4 regions of the Neorhizobium sp. P12A genome follow, and region 1 is predicted to be linked to each of the others. Evidence: predicted binding sites of a transcription regulator. Region 1 holds the regulator's gene; each other region holds the start of a gene.

Region 1 (4,211 bases):
GCATTGCCGATTGGCGTGGCGACGTCGATCTATCTGGAAGAGTTCGCGCCGAGGAACCGGTTCACGGATCTGATCGAGGTGAACATCAACAATCTCGCCGCCGTGCCGTCGATCGTCTACGGCCTGCTCGGCCTCTCTGTCTTCATCAATTTTGCCGGTCTTCCGCGCTCCGCCTCCCTGGTCGGAGGGCTCGTCCTCAGCCTGATGACCTTGCCGATGATCATCATTGCCACGCGTGCAGCGCTCAGAGCCGTGCCGCCGTCGATCCGCAGCGCCGCGCTCGGCCTTGGCGCCTCGCGCATGCAGGTGGTGTTTCATCATGTGCTGCCGCTCGCCATGCCGGGCATCCTGACAGGCACGATCCTTGGCCTGGCGCATGCGCTGGGCGAGACGGCACCGCTGCTCCTCATCGGCATGGTTGCCTTCGTCACCAGCTACCCCACGTCACCGCTCGATCCGTCGACTTCGCTGCCGGTCCAGATCTACATGTGGTCCAACGAGGCCGAGCGCGCCTTTGTCGAACGGACGTCGGGAGCGATCATCGTCCTCCTCATCTTTCTCGTCGCGATGAACATCGGAGCCATCCTGTTGCGCCGTCGTTTCGAGCGCCGGTGGTAGGAGAGCGGACAAGATGAACACCATGGTCAAGACCGCAGCCGGAAAGCCCCTGAGCCAGAAAATGATCACTCCCCCCTACAAGATGATCGGCCAGGACGTTTCTGTCTTCTACGGCGAAAAGCGCGCGCTTTTCGATGTGAACCTCAATATCCGCGAAAACACCGTGACGGCGCTGATCGGCCCCTCCGGCTGCGGAAAATCCACCTTCCTGCGCAGCCTCAACCGCATGAACGATACGATCGAGAATTGCCGGGTGACCGGCCGCATCACGCTTGACGATCAGGACATCTACGATACGGTGATTGATGTCGTCGAGCTGCGCGCCCGAGTCGGCATGGTGTTCCAGCGGCCCAATCCGTTCCCGAAGTCGATCTACGAAAACGTCGCCTATGGGCCGCGCATTCACGGCCTTCACAAGTCGAAGGCCGATCTCGACCACATCGTGGAGACCAGCCTGCAGAGGGCGGGGCTGTGGGGTGAGGTAAAGGATCGGCTCCTGGAGGCGGGCACGAGCCTTTCCGGCGGCCAGCAGCAGCGCCTCTGCATCGCCCGCGCGGTTGCCGTCAGTCCCGAGGTCATTCTGATGGACGAGCCGTGCTCGGCGCTCGACCCGATTGCGACGGCCAAGGTGGAGGAACTCATTCATGAACTACGGGAGAATTTCACGATCGTCATCGTGACGCACTCCATGCAACAGGCAGCCCGCGTTTCGCAACGCACCGCAATGTTCCATCTCGGCCAATTGGTCGAGGAGAACGACACAGACAAGATGTTTACCAATCCCGACGATCAGCGCACGCAGGACTACATCATGGGCCGTTTCGGTTGATGATGCCCCTGAGTGCGCTCGCCCTTTCAATATGAGGACAGAAACATGGTTTCGACACACATTCTCTCAGCCTACGACGAAGATCTGAAGTTCCTGTCGCGCCGCATCTCGGAGATGGGCGGCCTGTCGGAGCAGATGGTCGGCGACAGCGTTCGCGCCCTGGTCAACGGCGACGCTGCCCTGGCCCAGAAGGTCATTTCCGACGACGTCGTCCTTGATCACGCTGAACGCGAGATCAACGACAAGGCGATCGTCACGATCGCCCGCCGCCAGCCAATGGCTGCCGACCTGCGCGAAATCATGGGCTCGATCCGTATCGCCGCCGACCTGGAGCGTGTTGGCGACCTCGGCAAGAACACCGCAAAGCGCGTGCTCGCCGTGCAGGGCACGGGCGTTCCGCGCCGTCTCGCCCGCGGCATCGAGCATCTCTCCGAACTGGCGCTCGTCCAGCTGAAGGAAGTGCTTGACGTCTACACGACCCGCTCGCCTGACAAGGCCGTCTCGATCCGCGAACGCGACGAGGAAATCGATGCCATGTACACCTCGCTCTTCCGCGAGATGCTCACCTACATGATGGAAGATCCGCGCAACATCACCACCTGCACGCATCTTCTCTTCTGCGCCAAGAACATCGAGCGCATCGGCGACCACGCCACCAACATTGCCGAAACGATCTACTACATGGCAACCGGTGCGCAGGTCGAAGGCGAACGCCCGAAGGATGATACCGCCAATACCGTCGGTGCCGTGACGGAATAACCCCACGCCGTTGAAGGAGACCACAAACGAATGGTTCCTAGAGTTGCTGTCGTAGAAGACGAAGAAGCACTGAGCGTGCTTCTTCGCTATAATCTCGAGGCTGAAGGCTTCGAAGTGGACACGATCCTGAGAGGTGACGAGGCTGAAATGCGCCTCCAGGAGCGTACCCCCGATCTTCTGATCCTGGATTGGATGCTCCCCGGCGTGTCCGGCATCGAGCTCTGCCGCCGGCTGCGCATGCGGCCGGAGACCGAGCGCCTGCCGATCATCATGCTGACGGCGAGGGGCGAGGAAAGCGAGCGCGTGCGCGGACTGTCGACCGGCGCGGACGACTATGTCGTCAAGCCGTTCTCGACCCCGGAACTGATGGCCCGCGTCAAGGCGATGCTGCGTCGCGCCCGGCCGGAAGTGCTCTCGACGGTCCTGCGCTGTGGCGACATCGAGCTCGACCGCGAGACGCACCGCGTCCATCGCAAGAGCCGCGAAGTTCGCCTGGGACCGACGGAGTTCCGCCTGCTCGAATTCCTGATGTCCTCTCCGGGCAGGGTCTTCTCGCGGTCGCAGCTTCTGGACGGTGTCTGGGGCCACGATATCTATGTCGACGAGCGTACCGTCGACGTTCATGTCGGTCGCCTGCGCAAGGCGCTGAACTTCTCCAACATGCAGGATGTCATCCGGACCGTCCGCGGTGCCGGCTACTCCATGGAAGCGTGAGCCGTCTCCAGCTCAAAGCCAAACGAAAAACGGGCCTTGCGGCCCGTTTTCTCTTTGTGGCGATATGAGTTTAGCGGGCCGCGCGCCGGCGGTCATTTACCGGCTGATAGGCGAGGCGCTGATGGTAGGTGCAGTAGGGCGAAGAGTCCGGGGACTCGCAGCCACAGAAATAGAAATCGTCCTTCAGCGGGTCGCCGACCGGCCACTTGCATGTGCGTTCGGTAAGCTCCGTCAGGCCGAGACGACGCGAGATCGGAACGACGACGTTGGAGGCCGGACGGAACTCCATTTCCTCCATCTCGTCGACTTCGATCTCTTCCTTGAGCATGGTCGCGCCCTGCTGACGGGTAACCGTCCTGGTTGCGACGCGGGAGGCGTAGGTGGGCGCGCGCGGAACAGTGGCATTGCGCTTCGGAGCGCGTGCCGTTGTGGCCGTGCCGCCCGCTTTTGCGCGGCCCGGCAGGCTCAGGCGATGCACCTTGCCGATGACAGCGTTTCGGCTCACTCCGCCGAGCTGAGCGGCAATCTGGCTGGCGCTCAAGCCCTCGGACCATAGTTTCTTCAGCTTCTCAACGCGCTCGTCTGTCCAATTCATGACCTGTCTCCGCCTGTCGCGTTTCTCATGGCAGAATCCCTCACCATCGCCCCAAGTATATTGGAGCTGAAAACGCTCTTAAATTGTGGTGACTAGTTCCGCCGCATGCAGTCTAGTAATTGAGTTTTAACCTAGTGTGAGGCTGACTCCGTGACAAGAGTCGCTCGAATCATCTCGAATCGATTTCGGCGTTTTCCCCAACTTGCTGTTCCGCAGAGTCATTTTTGCAACATAAGAAGTTGCAAATATACCACCGCGAAACGGTCGCTCTGCCGCACCTGCTAAATCCTCAGTTTTGTTGACATCGCGGTGCGAAAAGTAAATAGTGCCAACGCCGCCGCGAGGCGGCATTTTTGATTTTTCCGGACCGGTTCTTAGTGCGAAAATCCGTGTCCGAGCATGGTTTGACCGAGGAGAATTGCGTCATGGCAACCGCCACCCCGCTGTACGACACCTATATGCGTGCTCCACTGCGGTTTGAGCGAGGCGAAGGCGTCTGGCTCATCACGGAAACCGGCGAGCGATATCTCGATTTCGGCGCAGGCGTTGCCGTTACCTCGGTCGGTCATAGTCATCCGCATGTCGTCGGCGCGCTGAAGGCGCAGGCGGACAAGGTCTGGCATCTGTCGAATATCTACGAAGTGCCGGGTCAGGAAGTGCTGGCCAAGCGCCTGACCGATGCCACCTTTGCCGACA
Region 2 (4,211 bases), 460 kb from region 1:
AATGCGAAGATCGGTCGGCCGCAACCGCTCCTCGATCCCTAGCATGACGCTGCTGAAAAGCTGCTGGTTGAGCGCGGGGAGAAGGACGCCAACGACACCATTGTTGCAGCTGGCAAGAGCTCGCGCTGCCAGATCGGGTATATAACCCATCTGTTCGATCGCCTCGAGAATGGTTTGCCGCAGTTCCGGGGAGACTTTGTTCGGGTTGCGTAATGCACGCGATACGGTGATAGCGCTTACACCGACCTTATTCGCCACATCGCGGAGCTTTACGCGCTCCTTGCGATTTCTTCTCTGTTTCGGCCCCACGCCCATGCTCTTTCCCGGCGCCCCATGGAGACGCCGCCGACGCTCCGACTTCTACTGGACCGCATGACCATTCGAATCGGGCGCACCCCTACTTGCACATTTTAGAAATGACTTGAGCCCGGACTAAAGTCCAAACATGTAACCCACACAAACCTGCTTCACGCACTTGTCTACGTTCAACGCGAAAAATAGATCACAGAATGGACGAAAAATTGCGTGGGCGAGACAATTTTCCAGCTTTCGCGCGCCTTTGCTCGTCAAAGTCAGCTTCGCTGAATGTTTCGCGGACAAACAAAATGTGTTGGCACTGGGGCGTGAGTTAGGTTTCTCCCAGGGCTTTGACACTGGCGTTTCACATACTGCCTGCTATACAATCCACCTATGATGTCGGAACGAGTCCTTAAGATTGCAGCCTGGGGTTATGTCATCGCGCTGGTCGCGCTGACACTGGCGCATCTCAATCTTCAGGCCGAGATCGGTAATCCTTTCAACGTGTACAGGATCGTCGCGCTTTGCGTGGCCGGTATGTTGGCGCGGATTGCCTATCCATTCGCACCATCGGGCGCGTGCCTGATGATGATCGCCGGCGTCTTCGGCCTCGGGGTGGCGCACCTCTTTGCCAACGGCACTTATGGATATCCGCTGGATATCATCGCAAACATGGCTGCCGGCCTGTGGGGTGTCCTGCTGGGTGCGGGAATTAACCGGATGCGGTTGTCCTCGGATGGCAAGCGAAGCCTGTTGCAATAGTCAACCGTGTCGCGCCGCATCGATCGAAGCCGAGATCAGATAGAAAAAGCAGTATCCCGCGTCGCGTTACGGGAGGGCACTATGCAAGTTCGTGAATGGCATATCGGTCTTGCGGTCGTCGTTGCGGCCGTGGCTTTCTACGTCGCACTCATGGTGCCGATGAGCGGCCAGGCGCCGCAGCGCGGCATGCAGCCGCCACAACATTCAGCACAGAAATAGCTAAGATGACGAAAGGCCGGCTGACCGGCCTTTCTGCCAAACTCTTTCATTTCCATTTTACTGCGGACAATTGGAGGACGCGGCAGGATTGTTTGCCTGGTCCTGCTTCATGGCGGTCGTGTTCTTGTTGGTGACCATGCCGTTGCAATCCTGGGACTTGCCTCCGCCACTGGGCGAACCATTGCCACTGTTCATGCCATTCGATGTGCTGCCTGTCGTACTCGAATCTGTCCCACTGGTCCCATTGGCTCCATTTCCGTTGTCGCCGCTGGTGCTGGAACCGGACTGGCCGGTGCCCTGCCCGGAACCACCGGCGCCTGAACCACTGGTGCCCGAGCTCTGGGCCATCGCAGCGGTTGCCATGCCGACGGATAGCGCGGATACAGCAAGAATTTTCAAAAACATAGGGTTTCTCCTATCATTGTCCTGGGGGCTTACGACAGGCTAACTTCCGCCTCCGCGGGATGTTCCTAATTTTCCTGAATCGAAGAGAAGCCCTGACGGGATGCCGAGGTGCCCGCAGCGCCGACTCTCAAGGCCGCCTCATCGCCTTGAAACGGCTGCGGCTGTTCTACAAAAACTGTCATGTTCCTATCATGTTATCGCCCTAGACAACCCAAGGCTCCATTTTTGACCATGGATTTTGACGGAGGATATTATTATGAAACACGTACGTTCGACTTCATTGTCGCTGCTGCCCGCAGCGCTTGCCTTCCTGCTCGCCACGACCGCCGTTTCGTTTGCCGACAGTTCCGTCACGATCGATGGCACCACATTCGTCAACAAGGGCCGCGTCGGCATCGGTCGTATTCCGGCCAACCAGCGCGACAAGTTCGGCGAGACCTTCGGCTCCGGTTCCGGCATGTCGGTCGATGCCAAGAGCTGGACGCGCGACGGCGACACCTACAAGGGCTCTCTCTGGCTGCTGCCGGATCGCGGCTATAACGCCGTCGGCACGACCGATTATCGCCCCCGCATCAACACGATCGACATCCAGCTGACGCCGGTCGCGCCGGGCACCACGCCCAGCGCCGACAAGCAGCAGTCGAGCGTTCAGGCCAAGCTTGCCGATACCCTGATGCTGGTGGACGACAAGGGTGCGGATACGACCGGCCTCGATCCGATGGATGGCGTTCGTCCGGCCGCCGGCGGCATGCCCGATCTGCCGCAGGCCCCGAACGGCAAGATTTCGCTCGACAATGAAGCAATCGTCCGCCTGCCTGACGGTGGCATGTTCATCAGCGACGAATACGGCCCCTATATCTACCGCTTCTCTGCCGACGGTCATCTGGTTTCGGCCACGCAGCCGCCGGCAGCGCTGCTGCCGATGCGCAAGGGCAAGCTGAGCTTCGCCTCCAACAACCCCGGCCCCGGCGAAACGGCGCCCACCCCGAAGGATCCGGATACCGGCCGCCAGAACAACCAGGGTCTGGAAGGCATGTCGATGACACCTGACGGCAAGTTCCTGATCGCGGTCCTTCAGTCGGCAACGCGCCAGGACGGCGGCGATTCCGGTTCCACCCGCCAGAACACCCGTGCGCTCGTCTACGATGCCGCCGATCTTAACCACCTCAAGCTGGTTCACGAATATGTCGTGCCGCTTCCGGTCTTTACCGATGCCAAGGGCAAGAAGGCCGTCGCCGCCCAGAGCGAAGTGCTGGCGCTTTCGCCGACCTCCTTCCTCATGCTCGCTCGCGACAGCGGCAATGGCTACGGCCAGCCGGGCGACAAGTCGCTCTATCGCAGCATCGATATCGTCGACGTATCCGCCGCAACGGACATCGCCGGCACCGATTTCGACGGCGTAAAGCCGGTTGCGCCGAAGGGCGTCGTCGACCCCTCCGTCAAGCCGGCGACGCTGACGCAGTTCATCGACATCAACGACAGCGCCGATCTCGCACGCTTCGGCCTGCACAACGGCGCACCGAACGACCGCAACAACCTGTCGGAAAAGTGGGAAGCCATGGGCATCGCCAAGGTTATCGATCCGAACCTGCCGAACGATTACTTCCTGTTCGTCGCCAATGACAACGACTTCCTGACCCAGGATGGCTTCCAGGTCGGCACGGCCTACAAGGGCGACGGCGGTGCTGATGTCGACACGATGTTCCAGGTCTTCCAGGTCACCCTGCCGGGCTTTTCGGCCAAGTGAGGGATAGGATATCGGCGGATGGCACGAGCCTCCGCCGATAGCGAACAACAAAAAGGGCGCTCGACCCGAATGGGGAGCGCCCTTTTTTATCCCGGACGGCGAACGCTAGCCTGACTTCGAAAAGTCGGCTCGGCAGGCTGTCGATACGGGCAATGACCGGGAAGTAGCGATAGTGCCTGACATATTCAAGAGCCTAGCTCATTTTTTCGGGCGAAAGCCGAAAGCGTCAGGGCTGGTGTGCAAAAAAGCGTCTTGGGTAGGTAGTCTTAGGCAGGTAGTCTTGGGCGGTTGGCCGCAGGCTGCCGACGGAAGAGCCCGTCGGCAGTAGGCTTGCTGCGCTTAGCGGCAGACTTTTTCCTTGCTGATGACCCAGTGGCCATGAACGCGGTGCTTGACAGTCTTCACGACGCAATGGTGGTGCATCGGTGCAGCCTCAGAAGGCGTGGAGATAGCTGCGAAGGAGGCAAGAGCGACTGCCGAAGCAATGATCAGGTTCTTCATTGTGGGGTCCTTTTAAAATAGACACTGCGCTCGCTATGGCGCCTGACGTAAATGGGCCGTCATGGTTAACGTAAAGTGAAAGCGGAAACACGTTATCGTGATATCATATGACAATAACTATCCGGGCAGGCTACCGGGTCGGTAGCGGCGGAACGATTATCGTCTGCTGATCCCCGCGGGCGCAATCGAGATCTTTTTCATCGATTTTTCGAATCGAAATCTCGAAGCTTCCAACAAGATTCCCATCGTCCGTCACGTTGGACAGGGTGATATTCAGCTC
Region 3 (4,211 bases), 350 kb from region 1:
CATGCCTCGCCGATGTCGTGGGCGCTGAGGTGTTGCTGGGGATCGGCAAAGGTCATGAAGAATTCGCCCGTACTGGAACCGGAAAACGGCGAGAATGGAAAGGGCGGCCGTTGGCCGGCCGCCCTCGCATGCATGGGGATCAACCGCCGATCGCAGCCTTACGGATGTCGATAACAGCGTTGTAGAATTCCTGCTTGACCGGAACGTAGCCCTTGAAGTCGCCGCCTTCGATAGCGGAGAAGCACTTGGCGTCGGTGGTCGGCAGCTTCGTGAAGAAGTCGGCCAGCTTGCCCTGCCATTCCTGGCCGATCTTGTTCGAAACGACCAGCGGGCCGTTCGGGATCAGCGGCGAACGCCATACTTCGACGAGTTTGTTCGGATCAACCGAGCCCTTGTCGACTTCCTTACGGAAGGTACCGGAGGTGAAGCCGTCCTTGAAATCGCCGAGGCCCGAAGAGTCGTCTACAGCAACGTCGACCTTGCCGTCATAGGCAGCGAGGAGGTTGTTCTCGTGACCGCCGTTGAACTGGGTCGAGCCAAAGAACTTGTCGTTCGGCATGTTGGTGGTCTTCGGGATCTGTGTCAGCGGGACGAGGTAGCCAGACGTGGAGTCCGGATCGGCGTAGCCGAGCTTCTTGCCCTTGGCGTCCATGATCGTCTTGATGCCGGAGGACTTCAGAGCGAGACCGATCGAGTAGTAGCCGGTCGAGCCGTCCGTCTGCTGGGTCGTCAGGATCGGGGTAACGGCGTTCGGGTCCTTGATGTAGGTAGCTGCATAGCCGGAAGCGCCGAGTTCGGCGAAGTCGAGCGTGCCGCCGAGAAGGCCCTGGATAACGCCGTCATAGTCGGCGGCCGGGAACAGCGATACCTTTTCGAAACCGAAGGTTTCCTTCAGGTGGTCGGCAAGGCAAGCATAGTTGCGCAGGCGGTCGGCTTCGTTTTCGCCGCCAAGGATACCAACGCGGAATTCCTTGAGGTCGGCTGCGGATGCAGAACCGACGAGCGCGAGAAGCGCCGTGGCTGCGAGAAGAGTCTTCTTCAACATGGGTGTCGTCTCCTGATTGACCGGTGTCCCCGGATGGTCTTGCGTCTTGAAGAGAAGCGCCCTTTACGCGGGCTCTCGATCTTGGTCGGCTCCCTCAGAGGCCGACCATTGCCAGCGGTTGCAAGCCGGCAGATGCATTTGCCGCGGCAGCCGCAGGCAATTCGGGAATGTTGATGCTGGTCGAAGTCATGCTTTCGTCGATGCCGGCGCCGTCCTTGTCGGTGCCGTAGATCGCCTTAACCGCGTCGGCGGTCAGATCGGATGGAGCGCCGTCGAAGACGACCTTGCCGGCCGCCATGCCGACGATGCGCTCACAGTAGTTGCGCGCCGTGTCGAGCGTGTGAAGGTTCGTGATGACGGTAATGCCTTCCCGCTCGTTGATGTCGCGCAGCGCGTCCATCACGATCTTGGCGTTGAGCGGGTCGAGCGATGCGATCGGCTCGTCCGCCAGCATCATCTTCGGCTTCTGCATCAAAGCGCGGGCGATCGCCACGCGCTGCTGCTGACCGCCGGAAAGCGTGCCGGCCATCTGCATGGCGGTCTGCTCGATACCGAGCCGCTCCAGAGCCGTGATCGCGTCGATGCGCTCCTCGCGGGTAAATACGTTGAGCAGGCTGAGCAAGGTCGAGCGTTGGTTCAAGCGTCCGAGCATAACGTTGGTCAGCACGTCGATACGCGGCACCAGATTGAACTGCTGAAAGATCATGGCGCAATCGCGCTGCCAGTCGCGACGCTTGCGGCCGCTGAGCGCGGAGACTTCGACGCCGCCGAAATGGATGGAGCCCGAGGTCGGGTCGGCAAGGCGGTTGATCATGCGCAGCAGCGTCGACTTGCCGGCGCCTGAGCGGCCGATAATGCCGACCATCTGTCCCTGCGGAATTTCAAGGCTTACGGAATCTACGGCCAGCTTGTTTCCGAAACGGCGGGAGACATTCTTTAGCTCGAACATCATGCTCTTCCTTCGTATTTCTAGCCTGCGTCGAGGGAAGGGCTTAGACTTGCTTCATGAAGCTCAAATGTCAGTTTTATGTAAGCATTGTCACAAATGCCTTTGCCGCTCTTTCCGGCGATAAACTGACGTAAGGCCAGAGTTTACAGGCGTTTTAGGCGCAAAAGACGCGATAAACTGACGACACGCAAACGCCACCGGCGAGGGTGGAGTTGTTCCGCCCTCACTCGATGGTTTTCTTTTTCCGCCGCCCGCGGCGTTGATTGTGACAGTGTATTAACGCGGCTCGATCGCCACGAAATCTGTCCCGATCCGGATCCGGTCAGCCGCCGTAGCGCACCAAGAAATCCTCTGCGCCCAGCGCGCGGAAATCCTGCAACGCGTCGCGCAGCTTTGTATGGTCCCAATCCCACCAGGCGATCCGGTTCATCCTCTCGCCGATTTCCCTGGTGAAACGCTCGCGAATGAGTTTCGCAGGCACGCCACCGACGATCGTGTAAGGGGCGACGTCCTTCGAGACGACCGCACCGGCTCCGATCACGGCGCCATTGCCGACATTGACGCCGGGCAGGATGGTCGCTCCATGGCCGATCCAGACGTCGTGGCCGATTGTGACACGGTTATCGCGACGCCAGCTAAAGAAGTCCGTCTCCATGTCGGCGTCCGGCCAGTAGTCTGCGGCGCGGTAGGTGAAATGGTGCAGCGTTGCGCGCCAGGTCGGATGGTTCGTGGCGTTGATGCGCACGGCAGCCGCGATGTTGACGAACTTGCCGATCGTCGCGCACCAGACGGCGCCGTCCTGCATGATATAGGAATAGTCGCCCATCTCGACTTCGTCGATGCGGCAACGCTCCGAGACTTCGGTAAAGCGGCCGAGGGTGGAATCCTTCACCCGGGCGGTTTCGTGGATATAGGGCGTTTCGCCCAGCTTGCGGCTCATGCGGCGGTCTTTCTGGGAGAGAATTTGCTGACGTCGAGAATGCGGTCGGCAACGGAGTCGCGGACCTCGGTGTCATGGAAGATGCCGAGCAGGGCAACGCCCGCCTTCTTCTTTTCTTCGATCATCTCGACGACTACGCCGCGATTGCGCGCATCGAGTGATGCCGTCGGCTCGTCGAGCAGAAGGATCGTATGATCGGTGATGAAGCCGCGGGCGATGTTGACACGCTGCTGCTCGCCGCCGGAGAAAGTGGCGGGCGGAAGCTGCCAGAGTTCTTCCGGCAGGTTGAGCTGCGCCAGCAGATCGGCCGCCCGCTGCTTGGCGACCGACTGGCTTTCGCCGCGGGCAAGCAAGGGTTCGGCAACGACATCGATCGCAGCGACACGGGGCACGGTGCGCAGGAACTGACTGACATAGCCGAGCGTCTGGCGCCGCACGTCGAGAACGGTGCGCGGGTCGGCGGTCGCAAGATCGACGATCCTGTCCTTGTGATTGATGAGGATCTGGCCGGCATCCACGGCATAATTGCCGTAGATCATCTTCAGCAGCGAGCTCTTGCCGATGCCGGACGGACCGCCAAGCACGACACACTCGCCAGCGGCGACGGAAAAGGAGACATCGGCGACGACGGGCAGACGTATGCCATCGCGCAGATGCATGGTGAAGCTCTTATGGACTTCGGAAACGACGAGGGGCGTTGCCATGGCTGTTCTTTCCGTTCTTCCGTCTCAGACCTGGAGGATCGAGGAGACGAGCAATTGGGTGTAGGGCTCGCGCGGATCGTCGAGCACGCGGTCGGTGAGGCCCTGTTCGATCACTTCCCCGTCCTTCATCACCATCATGCGATGGGAGAGCAGGCGGGCAACCGCGAGGTCGTGGGTGACGATGATGGCTGCAAGGCCGAGATCCTGGACGAGGCCGCGCACGAGATCGAGCAGGCGCGCCTGCACCGATACGTCGAGACCGCCGGTCGGCTCATCCATGAAGACGAGACGCGGGCCGGTGACGAGGTTGCGGGCGATCTGCAGGCGCTGGCGCATGCCGCCGGAGAAGGCGCGCGGCTGGTCGTCGATACGGTCTGCGTCAATCTCGACGCGTTCCAGCCAGTCGACTGCTGTGGAACGGATGTTGCCGTAGTGCCGGTTGCCGATCGCCATCAGACGCTCGCCGACATTGGCACCGGCAGACACGGTCATACGCAGCCCGTCAGCCGGGTTCTGGTGCACAAATCCCCAGTCCGTCCGCATCAGGAAGCGGCGCTCGGCCTCATTCATGCG
Region 4 (4,211 bases), on a different contig from region 1:
AAGGAAACACGCCCTCCTCTGAACTCCGTTTCAGAAGTTCTGACAGGTCTCTCACGAAAGCGTTCGGAAAGGCCACGGGACATGTTAAATGAAACACCGGACATTTCTGCCCGGTGCTGGCGCGGTGTTTAGTGGCCCGTCATGAAAATGTCAACAGCAATAGCGGGCCATTCGCGAAGAGATCGAAAACGGCCCGCCGGGCTGCTCTTACTTCAATTCCAGCGCATCCCGGATCGTATAGAACAGATCGGTCTGGTCGGTAAGGCCGGCCACGTTGGCAGCACGCGGACCGTAGGCGGCTATGCGCAGCTGCGAGCCGGTATGTCCCTGGTCGTCGACATCGTCGGAATTGCCGTAGCTGACGGCCATGACCGCACCATCCTTCGTCATCAGCGCTTCGGTCAAGCCCGGGGCCTTGGCTTCGGCGTCGATGATCTGGCTGGCATGGGCGTGGTCGGCGGTGACCACAACGAGCGTATTGCCGTTCGCGCGCGCGAACTTCAAGGCTTCCTGAACGGCTTCGTCGAGATCGACGGTTTCGCCGATCTGACCGCAGGGATTGGCGGCATGGTCCTGCTTGTCGATCGAGGCGCCTTCGACCTGAAGGAAGAAGCCCTTTGGGTTGGCGCTGAGCAGTTCAATCGCCTTGGTCGTCATCTGGGCGAGCGTCGGGGTTTCAGCCGTGCGCTTGGAGTTCGGCTGGCAGACGACAGCTTCCCTCTCGACATTGCCGTAATGGCTCGCCTTCGGCCCTTCCCAGCGGACCGGCATATTGCCTGGCGCAAAGAGGCCGAGCAGCGGAGCCTTGTCGTCGGCCTGCTTCACGGCCTGCAGATCGGCAAGGTTTTCGACGATCTTGAAGCCGCGGGCTTCAGCCTGCTCACGCAGGGTCTTGTCCTTCCAGTCGCCTGCCTTTGCAGTCTCGCCGAAGCTCTTGGCGCCGCCGCCGAGCGTGACATCGGCGCGCGCGTTCAGCAGCTGCTCGCTGATCGAGCCCTTGCCGCCGTTTTCGAGTGCGTTGGAAGCGCACAGCTTCGTCGTTGCTTCCGGACCGTAGCATTTGCGGTTCGTCACATGCGCGATCTGAACGGCCGGAGTGGCATCCTGCAGTTCAGCCGTCGAAACGTCGCCGGTGGCAAGACCAGCGGCCTTGGCCTTTTCGATCAGCGTCTCGTGGGCCGCTTCCTTGATATCGACGCCGATCGCGCCGTTATAGGATTTCACGCCCGTCGCCCACGCCGTCCCCGAAGCGGCGGAATCGGTGACATAGGTCGGCTTGCCGGTCTTCTTGTCGAGCGAATAATGCGTGTACTGGCCGGTGATCGGCAACGCGTCGATCCCGCGGAAGAACTGGCCGGCGCCACGCGCGTAGTTGCGCGCAATGGTGATTTCGGAATCGCCCATGCCATCGCCGATGAGCAGGATGACATTCTTCGGACGACCGTCCACGATGGAAGCGCGGAAGGCTTCAGTAATATCACCGGTCAGGCGACGAGCGCCGCCGGGCTCGCTGACGTCACCCTGAGCAGCGCGTTCCAGCAGCTTGTCTGCGGCCTCGTCGGCATGTGCCTGCGCGGCCATGAGCGTCAGAGCGGATGCGGCAAGAAAAAGCGAAAAATAGCGTCTGATGTCGTTCTGCATTGTTGAATATCCCCACCTGTTACAACGTGCACCGAACCCCCGGGGCACGCTAAAGTTATCCATGCGGGGTTTGAAGTGCATATGACAGATGAGTGAAATACTCCACTTTAATCCGTGACAGGCACATCGCGATTGGCGACGAGAGGGCTGACCGGTTACTCGGCCGCCGCCTGCTCAGCCACGCCGGCATCCGGCGCATTGGGGTCGCCGGGCGCGGTCTGGCAGTCCATATCCGGAAAGGCAACGATGCGCTTTCCCGAGAAATCGGTGTGGACCACAACACTGCCCTGCTCCTCGAAATAGCCGAGGAGACGGCGGGCGCGCCGAGCGGAATGCGTTCCATAGGCGCGTGCGATGCGGGCATCGGAGGGGCACGGCTCGCCGCAGACGGCCGCCTTTGCGAGCATCAGGAAGACGCCTTGCAGATCGTCCGTCACCCTGCTCGACAACGAAAGGGCAAGGTTCCAAACCTCTGTCTCCGCCGTTGCAGCATCGACGCCGGAACGGGAGACTGCCACCCTGCGCCGGAATTCCGGCAGCGACATCGGTGGGCCGGGAACGCGGCGCATACGCAAGCGAACGAGGAATTCCTGGTAAAGTACAGAATCCGTTCTGAAAGCCGCACCTGGATCATCCAGAATTTCGGCGAGCACGCCGCTCAGCCGCTCCTCGCGTTCCTCTTCCGACAATTCGACCTGGCTTGCCCGCGTCTCAACAGGGGCAACAGTCGCCGCCGGGGCCGATCGGGACAATTCGGCAAGAATATCGGTCGTCGGTCGTGGCGCGGGCGGGGCGCGGCGAACGATAGGCCGGGTGAACTCTTCCGGATCGGGTGTGAAGATCAGATCTTCCACATCCTGCGGCGCATCGGGCAAAGGCATCAGCTTCGGGCTGGACGAGCGCGCCGACGTCTCGACGGAACCGATCTGGATCGGTAGCGGCCGGCGCGACAGGGCGGGCCCGAGCGCGACGAAATTGCCGCGCTTCAAGTCGCGGAACATCTCCGCCTGCCGACGATCCATGCCCAGCAGGTCGGCGGCACGAGCCATGTCGATATCGAGAAAGGTGCGGCCCATCAGGAAATTCGACGCTTCGGCCGCAACGTTCTTGGCAAGCTTTGCCAGTCGCTGCGTTGCGATGACACCGGCCAATCCGCGCTTGCGGCCTCGGCACATCAGGTTGGTCATCGCGCCGAGCGACATCTTGCGCGCGTCTTCAGAAACGTCTCCGCCGACCGAGGGCGCAAACATCTGCGCCTCGTCGACCACGACCAGCACCGGATACCAATATTCGCGATCGGCATCGAACATGCCGTTGAGGAATGCTGCGGCAGCGCGCATTTGCTGCTCGATATCGAGCCCCTCGAGCGTCAGGACGCAGGAGACGCGGTGCTGGCGGATGCGGTTGGCAATGCCGGCAAGCTCGGCCTCAGTGCGCTCGCCATCGACGACGATATGCCCGAACTTGTCGGCCAGCGTGACGAAATCGCCTTCGGGATCGATGATGACTTGCTGTACCCATTGAGCGGATTGCTCCAGCAGGCGTCGCAACAAGTGCGATTTACCCGAGCCGGAATTGCCCTGCACGAGCAGACGGGTGGCGAGCAGCTCCTCGATATCGAGCGTCGCCGGGCTGTTGCCGGACGCCAATCCCATATCGATACCTACCTGCAATGCCTGACCCTTCCGAATTGGACTCAGATGCGCGAACGCTCATTTTTTCAGAAATGTTACGCTGTCGTCTATCAGAGAATTTGCGGGCTTTCGCGGCTGGATTTGAGAAACCCACAAAGGATTATTCGTTGTAGGGCAGATGCTTGCTCATATGCACGATGACGCCGCCCTTGAACGGCTCCTCACGATCGACGGAATAGCCGAGCTTCCGGTAGAGCGCGACATTTTCGGCGAACAACTGGTTCGTATAGAGCTTGATTTCCGGAAGTTTCAGGCCTGCCGCAACATCCTCGGCATGCCGCATCAGCCGACGTCCATATCCCCGCCCCTGAAACCGCGGCGAGACGGCGACATTCTCTATCAGAAGATGTCCCTCATCGGGGACTAGCTCGATCAGCGCTGCGAGCTCATTCCCGGCATAGAGCAGGTCGATCAGATGATGCCGGACCGCCTGCTCATAATCCGCCGTCATCGGCAGCGGCTCACGCCCGATCAGCGGCACCCATTTCGTGTAGGCGGCGCGCGTCAGCTCACGGATTGCATCGGCATCCGCAACATCGGCCCGCCGGATTTCGGGCTCCGACACATTGTCACTCACCGGAGACGCTGGGCTCCGAAAGCGCTCCAGCAGGTAGGCCAAGCAGTCTTCCAGGCCGCGGTCAGACGTATCGAATATCTCACAGCCGCTTTGCTGCGCTTCCGCTCGCAGATAGGCCGCCCAGTTCATCATGTCGGGATTTGCGAGTTCCGGCTGCGCCCGATCCACCGAAAGCCGCCGCGTTCTCGTCGCATCGTCGCAATCGACGAGAATAGGCACATAAGGGAGCACTCCAGCGGCGGCAGCACCCTCCGCAAGAAAGGACAAGCGCGTCTGCCCTTCGAACAATATGTGCCGCC

Evidence for each region. Region 1 encodes PhoB, which activates phosphate uptake and scavenging genes when phosphate is short. Its sites were predicted from a motif close to TGTCATNNANCTGTCAT; they were not measured.
Region 2: the regulator PhoB is predicted to act here: its motif matches at 1,860-1,876, upstream of DTW90_RS10560 (esterase-like activity of phytase family protein).
Region 3: the regulator PhoB is predicted to act here: its motif matches at 2,051-2,067, upstream of phnC (phosphonate ABC transporter ATP-binding protein).
Region 4: the regulator PhoB is predicted to act here: its motif matches at 1,723-1,739, upstream of phoA (alkaline phosphatase).

What each region holds. Positions count from the first base shown of each region.
Region 1 covers NZ_QOVX01000002.1:464,929-469,139, forward strand. Annotated here, with positions in the region: gene pstA (phosphate ABC transporter permease PstA) at 1-618, shown strand, start outside; gene pstB (phosphate ABC transporter ATP-binding protein PstB) at 632-1,447, shown strand; gene phoU (phosphate signaling complex protein PhoU) at 1,493-2,206, shown strand; gene phoB (phosphate regulon transcriptional regulator PhoB) at 2,237-2,920, shown strand; gene DTW90_RS08340 (GcrA family cell cycle regulator) at 2,991-3,515, opposite strand; gene DTW90_RS08345 (aspartate aminotransferase family protein) at 3,941-4,211, shown strand, end outside.
Region 2 covers NZ_QOVX01000002.1:929,286-933,496, reverse strand. Annotated here, with positions in the region: gene DTW90_RS10575 (LacI family DNA-binding transcriptional regulator) at 1-315, opposite strand, end outside; gene DTW90_RS10570 (hypothetical protein) at 694-1,059, shown strand; gene DTW90_RS37070 (hypothetical protein) at 1,141-1,278, shown strand; gene DTW90_RS10565 (oxidoreductase) at 1,336-1,683, opposite strand; gene DTW90_RS10560 (esterase-like activity of phytase family protein) at 1,940-3,430, shown strand; gene DTW90_RS37065 (hypothetical protein) at 3,770-3,931, opposite strand; gene DTW90_RS10555 (hypothetical protein) at 4,062-4,211, opposite strand, start outside.
Region 3 covers NZ_QOVX01000002.1:111,952-116,162, forward strand. Annotated here, with positions in the region: gene phnE (phosphonate ABC transporter, permease protein PhnE) at 1-56, opposite strand, end outside; gene phnD (phosphonate ABC transporter substrate-binding protein) at 140-1,045, opposite strand; gene phnC (phosphonate ABC transporter ATP-binding protein) at 1,140-1,994, opposite strand; gene DTW90_RS06515 (DapH/DapD/GlmU-related protein) at 2,317-2,934, opposite strand; gene phnL (phosphonate C-P lyase system protein PhnL) at 2,931-3,638, opposite strand; gene phnK (phosphonate C-P lyase system protein PhnK) at 3,663-4,211, opposite strand, start outside.
Region 4 covers NZ_QOVX01000006.1:205,355-209,565, forward strand. Annotated here, with positions in the region: gene phoA (alkaline phosphatase) at 208-1,629, opposite strand; gene DTW90_RS19160 (ATP-binding protein) at 1,797-3,314, opposite strand; gene DTW90_RS38160 (GNAT family N-acetyltransferase) at 3,436-4,211, opposite strand, start outside.